4 regions of the Dactylosporangium darangshiense genome follow, and region 3 is predicted to be linked to each of the others. Evidence: riboswitches for the same ligand, from Rfam matches in the RefSeq annotation. Region 3 holds a riboswitch; each other region holds the start of a gene.

Region 1 (3,823 bases), on a different contig from region 3:
TCGTCTGGCTGGAGCAACAGGTAGGCGCCCGCAAGGTCGTGGAGATGGCCCAACGCCTGGGCATCACCTTCCGCGCCGCCGAGGACGCCACCATGGCCGCGAAGGCCGACCAGTGGGGCTCCTTCACCCTGGGCGTGGCGTCGACGACTCCGCTGGACCTGGCCAACGCCTACGCGGCGGTGGCCGCGGGCGGCGTGTACTGCCAGCCCCTGCCGGTCCTGTCGATCACCGACTCCGACGGCAAGCCCGTTGACGCCGCCGGCCCGAAATGCCGCCAGGTCGTGGACCCCGACGTGGCGGCGGCGGCAACCGACGCGGCCCGGTGCCCGGTGGGCAAGTCCTCCGTGTACAGCAAGTGCGACGGCGGCACGGCGGAGGCGGTGTCGGGCATCCTGGCGGGCCGCCCGGTAGCGGGCAAGACGGGCAGCTCGGAGTACAACGCCACGGAGACGTTCGTAGGCTTCACCCCGCAGATAGCCGCCGCCGGCATCGCGGTCAACGCGGACAACCCCAACGACCAGGTGGGCGGCGGCATCTCGAACTCGGTGAACTCAGCGGTGGCCCAGACAATGGCAGCGGCTCTACGCGGCCAGCCCGCCAAGAACTTCCCAGCTCCCAGCCGAGCCCGCGCCATGGGATAACGTTCCGTGACAGAATCTCACGCAACGCAGTTAGGTCGGATCGTGATTTGGTAGCGTCCTGTACCGTAAGGCATAGACCGGAGCACGCCGCCGCCGAAGCCGTCCTCGATCGATCCACACCGGCGACGCATCGGCCCAGCGACGTGAACGATCTCGACCAGCAGGGCAGCGACACGCGTCACGTGCGCGTACACGTGCCGCAGCCCTCGGACGGCGCCGACCATCCCACGCGGGCGTACGCAACCGGCATTGCGTACGTGGGATCGCGGCTCGCACGAGGGCTCCAGGCCGGACCGCGTCGCCGGCCGGTGTGGGCGCCGCGCGCGACGGCGCCGACGGTGAACGACGTGGCGGCACGGCGCGAAAGCGGCAGGCGCGGCCAACGCCAGGACGGCGCGGACCGCGAGCGACGTGGCGGCACGGCGCGAAAGCGGCAGCAGCGTCCCACGCGAGCCGCGCGCGACGCCTGCCGTGGTCAGTACAGCTAGGTGATCAGTACAGCTAGGCCGCGTAGCCGCGCTGGGCGATCCAGTTGGCCATCTTCGCGACGGGGAGGGTGTACGCGCCGACGCCCTCCGCGTCGGCCGGGTCCGCGATCCTCACGGTCTCGCCGCCGTCGCGGTAGCCGACGATCGTGAGGTAGTGCCCGCCCGGGTAGGAGTGGCTGTGGCCCCCGTCGTCGACCGTCGAGCCGGCGATGTTCGCGACCACCGCGTAGCCCGAGCCGATCGCGCTCACGACCGACTTGCGCAGCTCGTCGACGTCCGCGGAAGTCGCCGACTCCCCGCGGATGAAGTGGGGCTCGTAGAAGTTGGTGCCGGTGAAGGAGTTCAGGGCCCTCGCGGTGTCCTCCGACGAGTTGGTGCCGCCCTCCGTCGTGCCCAGGCGCTCCGCGACCTGGGACTGCGACGGGAACAGGCCACGCGCGGTCAGGGCGATGCGCGTCGCCGCCGGGCCGCAGTAGTAGTAGTTCTCCTGCCAGGCGAACTGGTACGAGACGTCCTTCTGGGACGGCTGGGTCGGGGTGGGAGACGCGGACGAGGCGGACGGGGCGGGCGACGACGAAGCGGAAGGCTTTGTGGACGTCGGCGCGGCGGCCGGTGGGGGTGCGTCGCCGCGCTGCTTGGCGCGGGCCGCCGACGACGTCGAGACGCCGTCCACTGTGGACTCCGAGCCGGCCAGGGACGTGGCGTCGGAGGCGGGGTGGTGGTCCAGCGTGGCCACGCCGATGCCGGCGGCCGCGGCCAGGACCAGGGAGGCGGCCGCTACCGGGAGGCGGCGGCCGAGAGGGCGGCGGCCGGACGGAGGGGGTTGCGAGTGGCGGGACTTGTAGAAGTACGACAACGGGGGCACCGCTCCTTCCGCAGCCGCTTACCGGGTTAGCTGACGGGTTCGGGCGGGAAGCTCGCCCTACCGCCGGGGGCCCGAACGGGCACCGGCGGATTCACCCCGGGTGATGCGTGGGTCCCCGGCTCCTGCGCGCGCGACCGGCGGTGGCGGGCGCATAACTCAGCGGATTCGCTTCGGCGTCACCCACCGTGAGTGACTTCGGGCCGCGGCGAACGACATTGACGGTAAACGCGCCGCTCAGGGCACCTGTATCACCCTGCGGATTCAGCCACAGGGCGTGACGCTCATACGAAGGGTGACCGGGTGCGTACGGCCCCCGCGCCGATTTTCACGCCCGAAATCACCCCCTCGACCACCCGGTCCTAGTCTCGCCGGATGCTCGACGGTGCCGACGAAAACCCGCAGCTCAGCGACGCGACGACCGAGCCCGGTCCGCGTCACCTGCGGCCTCGCCGAGGTCGCCACGCTGCCGCACTTGCCGCCGTTCCCGCCCAGATCAGGCGGATGAACGCGGCGATGCCCGCGCAGGTCAAGCGACTGAACGCGGCCGTGCCCGCGCAGGTCAAGCGACTGAACGAGGCCGTGCCTGCGCAGATCAGGCGGTTGAACCTCGCTCAGATCACGCGCCTGCACACATCCCGGGGCGAGAGCTTCCTGCTCCCCGCCGCCGGGAACGACCGGATGCGTCGCGGGCTGGCCACGGCGGCCGTGCTCGCCGTGGCGGCGTTCGGGATCACCACGACGGTGGCCGGGAACGGGCCGGGCAGCGGCTCGGCGGTGAGCCTCACGGCCGAGGCGGACGGCGGCGTCTCCCGCACGGACGGCGGCTCGGTCGCCTCCCGCGGCCGCGGCCGCGACCACGCGGCGGCTCCGAGCGCCAACGCAAAGCAGAACCAGACGAACTCGAAGCAGACAGATCCGGCCCAGGCCGCGTCGAAGGCGCCGGCCACGGCGGACCCGACGCCGACGCGGCCCGCGCCGGTCGGCGGGCTCACGCAGGCCGAGATGGACAACGCGGTCGCGATCGTGGACGTCGCAAAGCGCGAGAACCTGCCGAAGCGGGCGGCCATCGTGGCGCTGGCGACCGCGCTGCAGGAGAGCCACCTGCGCAACCTGGCCAACCCGAACCTGCCCTCGTCGCTCGACCACCCCAACCAGGGCGTCGGGTACGACTACGACTCCGTCGGGCTGTTCCAGCAGCGGCCCAACTGGGGCTCGATCGACCAGCTGATGGACCCGCACGAGTCGGCCCGCCGGTTCTACGCGGCGCTGGTGCGCATCCCGGGCTGGGGCGACTACGCGATCACGGTCGCCGCGCAGATGGTCCAGCGCTCCGCGTTCCCCGACGCGTACGCCAAGTGGGAGGGCCTGGCGACGCAGATCGCCGACACCACGATGCAATAACCCGGGTAGTCACACGATTGCCGGCCCGGTCTCCTCCGGGCCGGCACGACGATGCCTCTATGGACAGACAACCATGGCAGGCAACATGAGACGTTCCCTGACTGCGCTCCTCGTCCTCGCGGTCGCAGCGTCGCCGGCGCTGGCGGCCTGCGATGGGCACGGCAAACCGGTGGCGAAGAACACCGCTCCCCCGCCGACACCCGTCGGGCTGGCGATCTCGCCGACGACCAGTGACGGCGGCGTGCCGATCAGCACGGAGATCGGGCTGAAGGTCAGCGACGGCAAGGTGACCGGCGTGACGCTGACCGACTCGGCCGGCCAGGCGGTCGCCGGCGCGCCGCGCGCCGACGGCAGCTCCTGGGTGCCCGCGACCGCGCTGAAGTACGGCACGTCGTACACCGCGAAGGTCACGGCCGTCGGCGCCGACG
Region 2 (3,823 bases), on a different contig from region 3:
TCCCAACTACCCCCAGGGGGTATCAGATTCGCGTGACGTCAGATATACCCCCAGGGGGTATCGAGGGTCAACCGGCCGGCCTGCCCGCAAGGGCGAGCGGGACCGCGCGAGGGCCGTCCGAGCAGGGCCTTTGTCCGGCCGGTGTGGTGTGCGTCGCGCCGTCGTAGCATCGGGGCGGCCGGTGCGGCGCCGGAAACTGGTCCGGGAGGGTGCGGGTGCAGGGGTTCGGGGAGCTGGAAGCGGCGGTGATGCGGCAGCTGTGGGCGGCGGGCGAGCCCGTCACGGTGCGGCAGGTGCACACCGCGCTCACACGGGAGCGCGACCTGGCGTACACCACGGTCCTCACGGTGATGGACAAGCTGCACCGCAAGGGCTGGCTGCGCCGGGAGCCCCGGGGCCGGGCGCACGTCTATCACGCGGTGACCACCCGCGAGGAGCACGGCGCCGGGCTCATGCGCGAAGCGCTGACCGACAGCGGCGACCGGGAGCAGACCCTGCTGCACTTCCTCGGCCAGATGACCCTGGATGAGGCCGCGGCGCTGCGGTCGGCGCTGAACACCTACGAGCGGAAGATCACCGGGTCGTGAGCACGATCCTGCTCGCCGCCTACGCCGCGGCGCTGGTGCTGGCGGGCGGGCCGAGGCTGGCCCGCGCCCGATGGGTGGCGCGGGCACCCGGGCTGGGCCTGTACGCGTGGCAGATGTGGTGCGCCGCGGTCGTGACCGGTGCGCTGCTGACTGGGATCACCGCGACGCTGCACTGGGACCACACCCACGACCTGGTGTGCCGGGCCTGGCGGGTGTGCCTGGACGCGCTGCTCGGCGCGCACGGCACCGCCGCGCAGGCCCTCGCCGTCGGCGGCGCCGGCCTGCTGGGCGTCCTGGCGGTCCGATTCGCGCTGGCCGGGTGGCGGCTGGCGCGGGCCGAGCGGCGGCAGCGGCGCCGGCTGCGCGGGCTGCTGTCGCTGACCGGCCGGGCGATGCCGGAGCTCGGCGCGACGGTCGTGCCCGCCGCGGAGCCCGCCGCATACCTGCTGCCCGGCGGCGGCGTCCGCGACGTCGTGTTCACCTCGGCGGCCGTGGACCACCTCACCGGCGAGGAACTGCACGCGGTCGCCGCACACGAGCGGGCACACGCCACCGGCCGGCACTACCGCCTCGTCCGCACGGCCCGGCTGCTGGACCGGGCGTTCCCGTGGGCGCCCTGCTTCGCCACCGCCGTGCGGCAGGTGCACCGGCTCGCCGAGCTGCGCGCCGACGACGTCGCCGTGCGCTCCAACCCGCCGATCGTGCTGGCCCGCGCCCTCGTCGCGCTCGCCGAGGCAAACGCCCGGCACACCGGCACCAGGGCGGGCGGGCCGGACGACGCGAGCGCGCTGCTCGGCGCCGACGGCGGGGACGCCACCGAACGGCTGCACCGGCTGCTGCACCGGCCCCGGCCGCTGCCCGCCGCGCTGACCCGCGCCGCCGCCGGCCTGTTCACCCTCCTGCCCCTGATGCCCGTCGCCATCGCGGCACTCCAACGCTCGCCGCTGGCGCCCTAGGCCGCCGCCGACAACGACTATGATCACCGGATTTCGCACCCGATCGCACCGACAAATGGCCGTCTAGCAGCACTTCTGTGCATTCCGGTCACTCGACAATCTCCTACGGTGCGTAGGAGATGGGTTGTGCCGAATGGGAGCGATGCGTAAGGTCAGCTCCGGCCGGGCTTCCGGAGCGCTGATCACCCTGGTCGGCGCCGGCGTCCGGCGCCGCCGAGTCGATGTCGAGCCGGGGACCCAACCGCAGCATCCGGGGTGTATCCGCGTTCCGCGGTAGGGCGACCTTCCCGCCCGAACCCGTCAGCTAACCCGGTAGGCGGTCGAGGGAAGAAGGAGCCTGCCGCACGTGCCGCCACGCCGCCCGCGCCGCGTCCTGACCACCAGCCTCCCCGCGCGCGCCATCGTCGCCGCGCTCACCGCGGTCGCGGTGCTGCTCGCCGGCACCGGGGCGGCCCAGGCCGCTCCGACCCCGGCGGAGCTGGAGGCCCAGATCGACCAGATGTGGAACCAGCTCGAGCCGACGATCGAGCAGTACAACCAGGTCCACACCCAGCTCAAGGACAACCAGGCCAAGGCCGCGGCCCTGCAGCAGCAACTGCAGCCGCTGGAGGCGCAGGTCGACGCCGCCATGGGCAAGATCAGCGACATCGCGGTCCGGCAGTACAAGACCGGCCGGGTCACCGCCATGCAGGTGGTCCTCGGCGGCGACGACCCGACCGACATGCTCGACCAGCTCGTGGTCATCAACGCGATCGCACGCAACGAACGCGCCCAGATCCAGAGCGTGGCCGCCGCCCGGGACAAGCTCGCCGGCGACAAGCAGACCCTGGACGCGCTCATCGCCCAGCAGGCGACCCAGGACGCCGACCTGGCGGCGAAGAAGACCCAGATCGAGGGCAAGCTCGCCGAGCTGCAGAAGCTGCGCCAGCAGGCGTACGGCAGCAGCGGCGCCACCGGCACCCTCAAACCCGTCGCCTGCCCGGTCGAGTACCTCGGCGGCCCCGGCGGCACCGCCGCGAAGAAGGCGTGCGAGCTCATCGGCAAGCCCTACATCTGGGGCGCCGCCGGCCCCAAGGGCTACGACTGCTCGGGGCTGACCATGGCCGCCTGGGCCGCCGCCGGGGTGACGCTGCGGCACTACACCAAGTGGCAGTGGGAGGACGCCAAACCGGTCGCCAAGGCCGACCTGCGCCCCGGCGACCTGGTGTTCTTCTACAGCGACCTGCACCACATGGGCATGTACGTCGGCGGCGGCTGGATGGTCCACGCCCCCACCACCGGCGACTATGTCCGCATGGCCAAGCTCGACGGCCGGCCGATCACCGGCTACCGCCGCCCCGGCTGACCCACGCCCTAGGCGACCTCGGCGGCGGCGAGCACCGCCGCGCAGATGCGCTCCAGGTCGTCGTCGGCGGTGATGTAGGGCGGCATCGTGTACACGAGGTCGCGGAAGGGCCGCAGCCAGACGCCGTGCTCGACGGCCGCCTTCGTGGCGGCGGCCATGTCGACGTCGTGGTCGAGCTGGACGACGCCGATGGCGCCGAGGACCCGCACGTCCAGCACGCCGGCGCGGCCGCGGGCCGGCGCCAGGCCGTGGATCAGGCCGGCCTCGATGCCGGTCACGGTGCCCGCCCAGTCGCCCGAGAGCAGCAGCTCGATCGAGGCGTTCGCGACCGCGGCCGCGAGCGGGTTGCCCATGAACGTCGGGCCGTGCGCCAGCACCGGGGTCTCGCCGCGGCTGATGCCCTGCGCCACCCGCGGGACGCACAGGGTGGCGCCCATGGAGAGGTACCCACCGGTGAGCGCCTTGCCGATGCACATCACGTCGGGCGTGACGCCCGCGTGATCGGCCGCGAACAGCGCGCCGGTGCGCCCGAAGCCGGTCGCGATCTCGTCGAAGACGAGCAGGACGTCGTGCTCGTCGGCGAGCTCGCGCAGGGCGTTGAGGTAGCGCGGGCTGTGGAAGCGCATGCCGCCGGCGCCCTGCACGACGGGCTCGACGATGATCCCGGCGACCTCGTCGCGGTGGCGGCGCAGCGTCTCGTCCAGCTCGGCGACGTACGCGGGGTCGTACTCGACCGGGGGCATGGGCACGAACAGCTGCTCGGGCAGCACGCCGCGCCAGAGGCTGTGCATCCCGCCGTCGGGGTCGGTCACCGACATGGGGTGGAAGGTGTCGCCGTGGTAGCCGCCGCGCCAGGTCAGCATCCGGCGCTTCGCGGGACGGCCCAGCGATCGGTGGTACTGCAGGCACATCTTGATCGCGACCTCGACCGACAC
Region 3 (3,823 bases):
TGTGCGCGGCCGCGGTCGGCGGCGACCCGCACGATGCGGTGCCCGCCGCGGTCGCCGTCGAGCTCATGCACCACTGGTCGGCGATCCGCCGCGACCTGGTCGACGGGCGCGCCGGCGCCGCCTGGAGCGTGGTCGGCAGCCAGCCAGCGGCGCTGGGGGGCGAGGCGCTGCTCGCGCTCGCCTTCGACGTCGTGGCCACCGGCGACCCGACGCACACCGCGCCCGGCCGGCCTCGCCGGCGACCGCACCGCATCGGCCCGGCCGGCTCCGCGACGCACTCCCCCGCGGAACCACCCGGCCGTCCCGGCCCGGACCGCACGATGATGCGCGTGCTGGGCGACACCGTGCAGGAGCTGCTGCACGGCCAGCACGCCTCGCTCGCGCTGCGCGAGACCCGACCCGACGCCGTCGGCGAGGAGCGCACCGACCTGCTGCGCGACTGCCTGGCCATGGTCGAGCAGCGCACCGGCGCGCTGTTCGGCTGCGCCTGCGCCCTCGGCGCCGTCGCCGGCGGCGGCGACCCGGCCCAGGTCGAGCGGCTGCGCCTGTTCGGCGTGCGCCTGGGCCTGGCCGTGCAGTTCGCCGAGGACCTGCTGGGCATCTGGGCCGAGGGCGCGCGCCCGGGCCGCCCCGCGTACGCGGACCTGCGCCGCCGCCGTCGCTCCCTGCCGGTCGCGGCGGCGATCGCGGCGGGCGCGGACGAGCTGAGCCGCCTGTTCGACGGCCGCGGCCGGCTCAGCGACGCCGACGCCGAGCGCGCCGCGAAGACGATCGAGCAGTCCGGCGCCCGCGACTGGTGCCGCCGCCAGGCCGAGGAGCTGCTCTCCCAGGCCCTGCTCGCGCTGGACCTGGCCTCGCCGGAACCGGCCGCGGTCGCCGAGCTCGTCGCCCTCGCCCGCCGGGCCACCGCCGCGCCGCGTTAGCCACGGCGGTCGCGGGTCAGGCGATGGCGGCGACGACCTGGGCGGCGCGGTCGGCGTGCTTCTGGTACGCACTCGGGTACGCCGAGCGCTGCACCGCCTGCGCCGCGCCCGTGACGCTCATGCCCTGCCAGCCCTTGACGCGCACGAGCGCGTTGTAGAACAGCATCGCCGAGTGTGCCGGGTTCATCAGCTCGGCCACGGTGCCCCAGCCCTGGCTCGCGCGCTGCTGGAACAGCCCGACCGAGTCGTGGTCCTGTGAGACGCCGTCGTGCGGCAGCTTCAGCGAGGACGGGACCGCGGGGCTGGCGACGTTGTACAGGTCGCTCTCCTGCATCGCGGTGGCGACGGCGACGACGAGCGCCTTCGGCGGCAGGCCCTGCGCGCGGCCCTGGCGCACGATCGCCGCGGCGTTGTTCATCTGGGTCTGGTTGAGCCCGGCGACCGGACGCGGCGGCTGCGGCGGCGGCGGAGCGACGGGCACGGCCGGCGCGGCCGGCGTGACGCCTTCGGCGGGCGAGATCGCGGCGGTGCCGGTCGTCGGCAGCAGCATCAAGGCGTCGTAGGCGAAGGCGGGCGCGACGGCCGCGACCGGCGTATGGTCCACCGGCGAGCCGGTGGAGCCGGTGGAGCCGGTGGCCAGCAGGGCGGCCGACACGACGGCGGCGGACACGGCCCCGGTCTTCACGGCAAGGCCGGACCGGCGGTGCTGCGGACGGAACTGGCGCGGTAATGGCTTCATGTAAGCGGTTTCCTCTTTGAAAGTCAGCGCACGGCGAAGCGCACGCCCGCTATGGGCGCGCGGTGACACGGCGCACGGAAAAGGGCGCGCGGCATCGGCACGGCCCCGAAGGCTCAGCCGGGAACGGCTAGGCGGGGACGCGCGAGAACTGGGCGTCGATCAGCGTGAAAGGCGCGGCCAGGAGGCTAGGTCCTGGCGTTCACCCGGCCGAGAGGATGGCGGCGGGCGGCCGCTGACGAAATATCGAGATACAGCACGAGCGGTGCTCCTTCCGGTGCCGCCTACCGGGTTAGCTGACGGGTTCGGGCGGGAGGATTCGCCCTACCGTGACTCGGTCACGGATACACCCCAAGGACTGCTTGGGTCCCCGGCCCGCGGTATCGAGGAATGCGACACGTTCGATCGCGCGACTCGATGATGCGGCTCGACGGCGCCTGCCCGGCGGCGCCATCTTGGCGCTCGTCGACCGGAGCAGACCAGCCGACCATACTGGGCGGTTTACGGCTCGGCCAACCGCAGTAACGGGATCCCACCCGGAGCGGCCGAATGCTCACCGTGCGCTGTCACCCGGCCCGTCATCTGCCCCGTCACCCGTTGATCGCGTCGATGCCCTTTCACCTGGTACATCGCCTTGTCCGCGATCCGCAGCGCCGCGCCGGCATCGGTGACCGTGTCGTCGATCACGGCGACGCCGACGCTGACCCGCACGCACAGAACGTGACCGTCGTGCACGATCGGCGCGCGCACGGCCCGCTCGACCCGCTCGACCAGCGCGGCGCGGGCGTGGTCCCGGACGTTCTCGGTGAGCACCACGAACTCGTCGCCGCCGAGGCGGGCGACGGTGTCGCCGGGGCGGACCAGTGACGTCAGCCGCTGCGCGACGGCGACGAGGACCGCGTCGCCGGCGTCGTGCCCGAGCGTGTCGTTGACGACCTTGAAGTCGTCGAGGTCGCAGAACAGCAGCGCGCTGTCGCCCTGCCCGGCGTGTGCCCGGCGGATCGCGGCGGCCAGCGGCGCGGCCAGGGCGTCGCGGTTGGCCAGGCCCGTCAGCGCGTCGCGGGAGGCGCGGCGGACGAGGTCGGCCTCGGCGGCCTTGCGGCCGGTGATGTCGTGGACCTGCAGGATGCCGAACGCGGGCGGCCCGGCCACGATCGACAGCGTCGCGGCGACCCAGATCGTCTCGCCGTCGGCGCGCACGCAGCGCATCTCGTAGTCGCGCACCGGCGCGCCCTTGCTGGTCAGGGCCGTGGCGAAAGCGAGGCGGGCCCGGTCGAGGTCGTCGGGGTGCAGCAGGTCGCCGACGCGCAGCCGGACGAGCTCGGCGCCGTCGCGGCCGAGCAGCTCACACAGGGCGGGGTTGACGCGGGTGAGCCGGGCGCTGTCGGCGCCGTCCAGCCCGATCATGCACATGCCGCTGCCGGCGCCGTCGAAGGCGAGCCGGAACGCCTCCTCACTGGCCGCGAGGTGCCGCCGCTCGCGCTGCAGGGCCTCGACCAGGTTGGCGTTGTCGATCGCGATGCCGGCCTGACCGGCGAGCATCTCCAGCAGCTCGCGCTGGAACGCGCCGGGGCGGCGCCCGTCGGCGGGCAGGTCGACGCTGAGGATGCCGACGATGTGACCGTCCGGGGCGCGCAACGGCGCGAAGAGGGCGTCGAGGGGGTGCCAGCGCTCGTCCTCGGGCACGCCGTCGCCGCCCGGCACCTCGTCGGGCACCCACGACTGGATCTGCTCGCTGAAGCGGTCGTGCGGGAGGTACCGCAGCTGCCCCCACTCCTCGGCACGCTCCAGGTAGGCGTCGAGCTCCTGCGCCGCGTAGCGCGCGCCGAGCAGCGACTCGCGCGCCTGCTCGGAGCCGGCCAGCGCGACGGCCTCGTACACGCCCTCGGGGTGCAGGTAGTTGACGACGGCGACGCCGAACCCGACGCCGTCGACGACCGCGTCGACGATGAGCTGGAGGGTCTCGGCGAGCGTGACGCCGGCGTTGATGCGGCCGGTGATGCGGTAGACGGAACGGATCGCGGCCATCGCCGCGTCACGATCGCGCTCCATGCCTCGCCCACCCGGTTCCGGCCGACCTTCGATCCCTGCCTGATGCATCCCCTACATCGACGCATCAAACGGGATCTGGTGTAAACCCTCGCATCACCCCGGTGCGGCGGGC
Region 4 (3,823 bases), on a different contig from region 3:
CCTTCCCCTCGCGCTGCCGCCCGAGCACCCCTTCTGGACCGCGGCCGGATCCGCACCGGCGGACGAGGACGCGGTGAGCGCACAGCCCGCGCCAAAGGCCGTCGTCAGCCGGCACCGGGGCGACGTCGTCCTGCTCAACGGGCAGGGCTGGCGCGACTGGGCGCGCGGCGGCGCCGCGAAGTACGCCAAGTTCGCCTACTCGACCCGGGCCGGCTTCAGCGTCCCCGCCGGCGACCGGAGCCTCGCCGCGGGCGCCTTCGACAGCATGCTGGCGCTCAGCGACGACGCCGGGCGGCGCTGGCGGGCCCGCGAGGAGGTGGACGACTCGCGCGTCGACGGCGGCGTCGTCCGGGCGCGGTGGTCGCCGTGGCCGGACGTGACCGTGGAGACGTCCCTCGCGCCGTTCCGCGACGGCTGGCACGTCCGGCTGCACCGGCTCGTCACCGCCCGCGCGCTGGCCGGCGCGGAGGGCGCGTTCAGCCTGCCGTGGTCGGCGGCGGCGCTGCCCGCCACGCACGGCCCGGTCGGCTGCGGCGCGCAGAGCGGCGGGCTGAGCACCGTCATCGTCGACCTCGACCCCGACCGCGTGCGGGCCGGCGAGCTCGTCGTGCCCTTCGCCGGCACCAACGTGCTCCACCCGCGCACGGTCCTGCCCATGCTGCGCGCCGACTACCCGCCCGGCGAGCACCGCATCGCTACCGCGGTGTACCTCGGTGACGAGCCGCCGCGCATCGACGACGAAATCCTGACCGCGCTGCGCGCCGCCGTCAGTCGTCCAGGGACCTGACCCAGTCGTTGCCCGCGGCCAGCGCGTCGGCCAGCGGCGGGATGCCGGGGTGCCACTTGCGCTCCCACTCGAGGCTGTACCAGCCGTCGTAGCCGCCGCCCTCGACCGCGCGCAGGATCTCGCGCAGCGGCACGGCGCCGGCGCCCAGGAGCACCGGCGTCTTGTCGACGGCGTCCGCGTTGTCCTTCACCTGGACATGCGCGAGCCACGGGGCCAGCGCCCGCTGGGTGTCGGCGACCGCCTCGCCCGCGGCCCAGGGGTGCCGGGCGTCCCAGATCGCCCGGACCCGCGGGTCGTCGACCTGTGACAGCACCCGGCGCACGTCCTCGCCGCGCGGGTGCGAGTCGTGCGTCTCCAGCCAGATCTCGACGCCGCCGGGCAGCTGCGCCGCGGCGGAGCGCAGGCGCCCGATCGCGCGGGCGTCGCCGTGCTCGTCATCGCCGCCGGGGAAGACGCGGACCGCGCGGGCGCCGAGATCGGCGGCGAGGGCGGCCTCGGCGAGCAGGTCGGCGACGCATCGTTCATCATCGATCTTGCCGCTGGCCACCTTGACGTAGGAGGCGACACAGAGGACTTCCGCGCCCTCCAGGGTCTCCGCGGCCGCCCGACGCCCGGCCGCGGACAGGCCGACGTGGACGGGCTCGTCGGGGGCCGAGCGCAGTTCGATGCCGCGCCAACCGGTGTGCAGCGCCAGCTCCGCGACCTCCGGCAGCGGCAGGCCGGGGCAGCCGAGGGTCGAGAACGCCAGCCGGCCGGAGATCCATGGCATCGACCGAGCATAGATCGCGCCGCTCACGTTCGCGGCAAGGGGCAGAACGCCGGGCCGCCACGCGCACCCTGTCAGTTCCGCGCAGGGGCTTCACCTGCGGTTATGCAGCCGTTATGGTCATGACGTTCGCTGCGCCCAACCGTCGCCGATCAAGGTGACGGCGCGGCGGACCCGCTGAGTCGTGCTCGCACGAGCCGGGGAACCAAGCACAACTGGGGTGAATCCGAGCGGCCACGCGCCGCGAGGTAGGGCGATCCTCCCGTCCGAATCCGTCAGCTAACCCGGTAGGCGGCATCGGAAGGAGCACGCGTGCAGACCCTCGCACGGCGCCATACCTCGACCCGCGGCCCCGGACACCGACCGGCACGGCAAGGCCACCGCCCAGTCCGGTAACCCCTCCGCGCAACACCGGTCGCACCGGCACACCCTGGCACCATGCCCATAACCGTCCCCTGTGGACGGTCGTTGGCCCGTGCCCTCCTGCCGAGTTCTCAGCAAGCAAGTCGAGGTTTTCGTGAAGCACCGCCAGCAACACCGTCCGCCGGTCGTGAGGTCGCCTCATGCCGCCCGATGAGACCATGGCGCGGCGACTCGCCCGTCACCGGCAACGCTACCGCCGCGGCCGCCATTCGGCGGCCCGCCCGAGGACCGGCCTGTACACGGCCGCGGTCGTCATCGCATTCCTGGCGACCGGTTCGCTGTTCGTATCCGCGTCGCCGGGCAGCCGGCCGGACACCGTGGCGCAGGTCGACACCATGCAGCAGGGCGGCACCGGGCGGGCGGCGGACGCCGAGAACCGCGCGTCCCGCGGCGGCGCGCGCACGGGCGACCAGCCCAGCCGGCAGTCGGCGGCTTCGGCCAGCGCGCAACCGGCGCAGAGCCCGGCCACGTCCGCGCCGGCAGCGGCTTCGCCGTCGCCGACCGTCCACGATCCCGTCGGCGGGCTGACCCGGGCCGAGATGAACAACGCCATCACGATCATCCAGGTCGGGCAGCAACAGAACCTGCCGCAGCGCGCGTTCGTGGTGGCGATCGCCACCGCGTTGCAGGAGAGCCACCTGCACAACCTCGCGAACTCCAACGTTCCGGCGTCGCTCAACCTGCCCAACGAGGGCGTCGGGAGCGATCACGACTCGGTCGGCCTGTTCCAGCAGCGGCCGAACTGGGGAACCGTCGAACAGCTGATGAACCCGGCCGGGGCCGCGAGCCGCTTCTACGCGGCGCTGGTGCAGGTCTCCGGCTGGCAGCAGATGGCGATCACCGTGGCGGCGCAGACGGTGCAGGTGTCGGCGTACCCGGACGCCTACGCCAAGTGGCAGAGCCTCGCCGAGCAGGTCGTGAACGCCGTCGCGTAGGACGTGCACGCCGGCCGCGGCGCCCTGCCGGGCGCCGCGGCGCGGTGTCTCGGGTGCACAGGCGCTACCGGTGAGCCGCCTCCTCGTGCTCCTCGTGCTCCTCATCGACCCGCCGGGCCCGCACCTCGTCCGGGTTGAGGGCGAGGAACGCGTAGCCCGCCACGACACCGGCGAGCACCTGGACGATGAGGTACATCAGGGCCGTCGACCACGCGAGCAGCCCGAGCGCCGCGATACCGGCCGTCACCGCCGGGTTGAAGGCGGCCCCGGAGAGCGGACCGACGGCGATGGCGCCGGCGGCGACCGTGAAGCCGATGGCCAGACCGTAGAACGAGTTGTTCGGGTTGCTACTGCTCGTCGCGACGTTGAGCATCACGTAGACCAGCGCGAAGGTGAACAGCGCCTCGACGAGCAGCGCCGCGAGCAGGGTGCGGCCGGAGAGGTTCAGCGTCCCGACCGCTCGGGGGTTCACCGCCCAGTAGGCCAGGCGCGCGCCGAGCAGCCCCGCGACCAACTGGACGACCCAGTAGGCGACGGCGTCGGCCACGTCGACACGGCGCCGGACCAGCGCACCCATGGTGACGGCGGGGTTGTAGTGCCCACCGGAGACGTGTCCCCCGGCATACACCATGACCATGAGCATGGCGCCGATGGCCAGCGGAGCCAGCGGGCTCCCGATGAGCAGGCTCATGCCGACCGTGAACACCAGGAAGAATGTCCCGATCAGTTCGGTGACGTAGGCAGCGTACCTGTGCATGGCTCCTCCTCGTCAGCAGCCGGTCGCCGGACCACAACGAGGTTTCATGCCCGGCATCGCCGGAACTAGTCAGCATGAGGCGGCCGGCTCCGGTTCGCTCCCAGTGGTTGATCTCGTGGGTCATCCACGCCGAGGTGGCCGTCCGGAACCCGGCC

What was found. Region 3 has a riboswitch for cyclic di-AMP ahead of ABD901_RS51285 (hypothetical protein). Riboswitches for the same ligand answer to the same signal wherever they lie in the genome.
Region 1: linked by a shared signal. The riboswitch ahead of ABD901_RS52655 (C39 family peptidase) and the one ahead of ABD901_RS51285 (hypothetical protein) in region 3 are both predicted to bind cyclic di-AMP.
Region 2: linked by a shared signal. The riboswitch ahead of ABD901_RS42370 (C40 family peptidase) and the one ahead of ABD901_RS51285 (hypothetical protein) in region 3 are both predicted to bind cyclic di-AMP.
Region 4: linked by a shared signal. The riboswitch ahead of ABD901_RS25895 (hypothetical protein) and the one ahead of ABD901_RS51285 (hypothetical protein) in region 3 are both predicted to bind cyclic di-AMP.

What each region holds. Positions count from the first base shown of each region.
Region 1 is NZ_BAABAT010000063.1:26,897-30,719, reverse strand. It holds gene ABD901_RS52660 (transglycosylase domain-containing protein) at 1-641, shown strand, start outside; gene ABD901_RS52655 (C39 family peptidase) at 1,143-1,985, opposite strand; cyclic di-AMP (ydaO/yuaA leader) riboswitch at 1,995-2,166, opposite strand; gene ABD901_RS52650 (hypothetical protein) at 2,496-3,395, shown strand; gene ABD901_RS52645 (L,D-transpeptidase) at 3,481-3,823, shown strand, end outside.
Region 2 is NZ_BAABAT010000036.1:69,403-73,225, forward strand. It holds gene ABD901_RS42360 (BlaI/MecI/CopY family transcriptional regulator) at 216-587, shown strand; gene ABD901_RS42365 (M56 family metallopeptidase) at 584-1,543, shown strand; cyclic di-AMP (ydaO/yuaA leader) riboswitch at 1,745-1,877, shown strand; gene ABD901_RS42370 (C40 family peptidase) at 1,890-2,888, shown strand; gene ABD901_RS42375 (adenosylmethionine--8-amino-7-oxononanoate transaminase) at 2,897-3,823, opposite strand, start outside.
Region 3 is NZ_BAABAT010000058.1:5,664-9,486, reverse strand. It holds gene ABD901_RS51290 (polyprenyl synthetase family protein) at 1-923, shown strand, start outside; gene ABD901_RS51285 (hypothetical protein) at 940-1,662, opposite strand; cyclic di-AMP (ydaO/yuaA leader) riboswitch at 1,926-2,064, opposite strand; gene ABD901_RS51280 (diguanylate cyclase domain-containing protein) at 2,161-3,711, opposite strand; gene ABD901_RS51275 (FAD-dependent monooxygenase) at 3,805-3,823, opposite strand, start outside.
Region 4 is NZ_BAABAT010000014.1:185,641-189,463, reverse strand. It holds gene ABD901_RS25905 (DUF2264 domain-containing protein) at 1-787, shown strand, start outside; gene ABD901_RS25900 (sugar phosphate isomerase/epimerase family protein) at 768-1,556, opposite strand; cyclic di-AMP (ydaO/yuaA leader) riboswitch at 1,719-1,862, shown strand; gene ABD901_RS25895 (hypothetical protein) at 2,117-2,911, shown strand; gene ABD901_RS25890 (MIP/aquaporin family protein) at 2,976-3,668, opposite strand; gene ABD901_RS25885 (MMPL family transporter) at 3,734-3,823, opposite strand, start outside.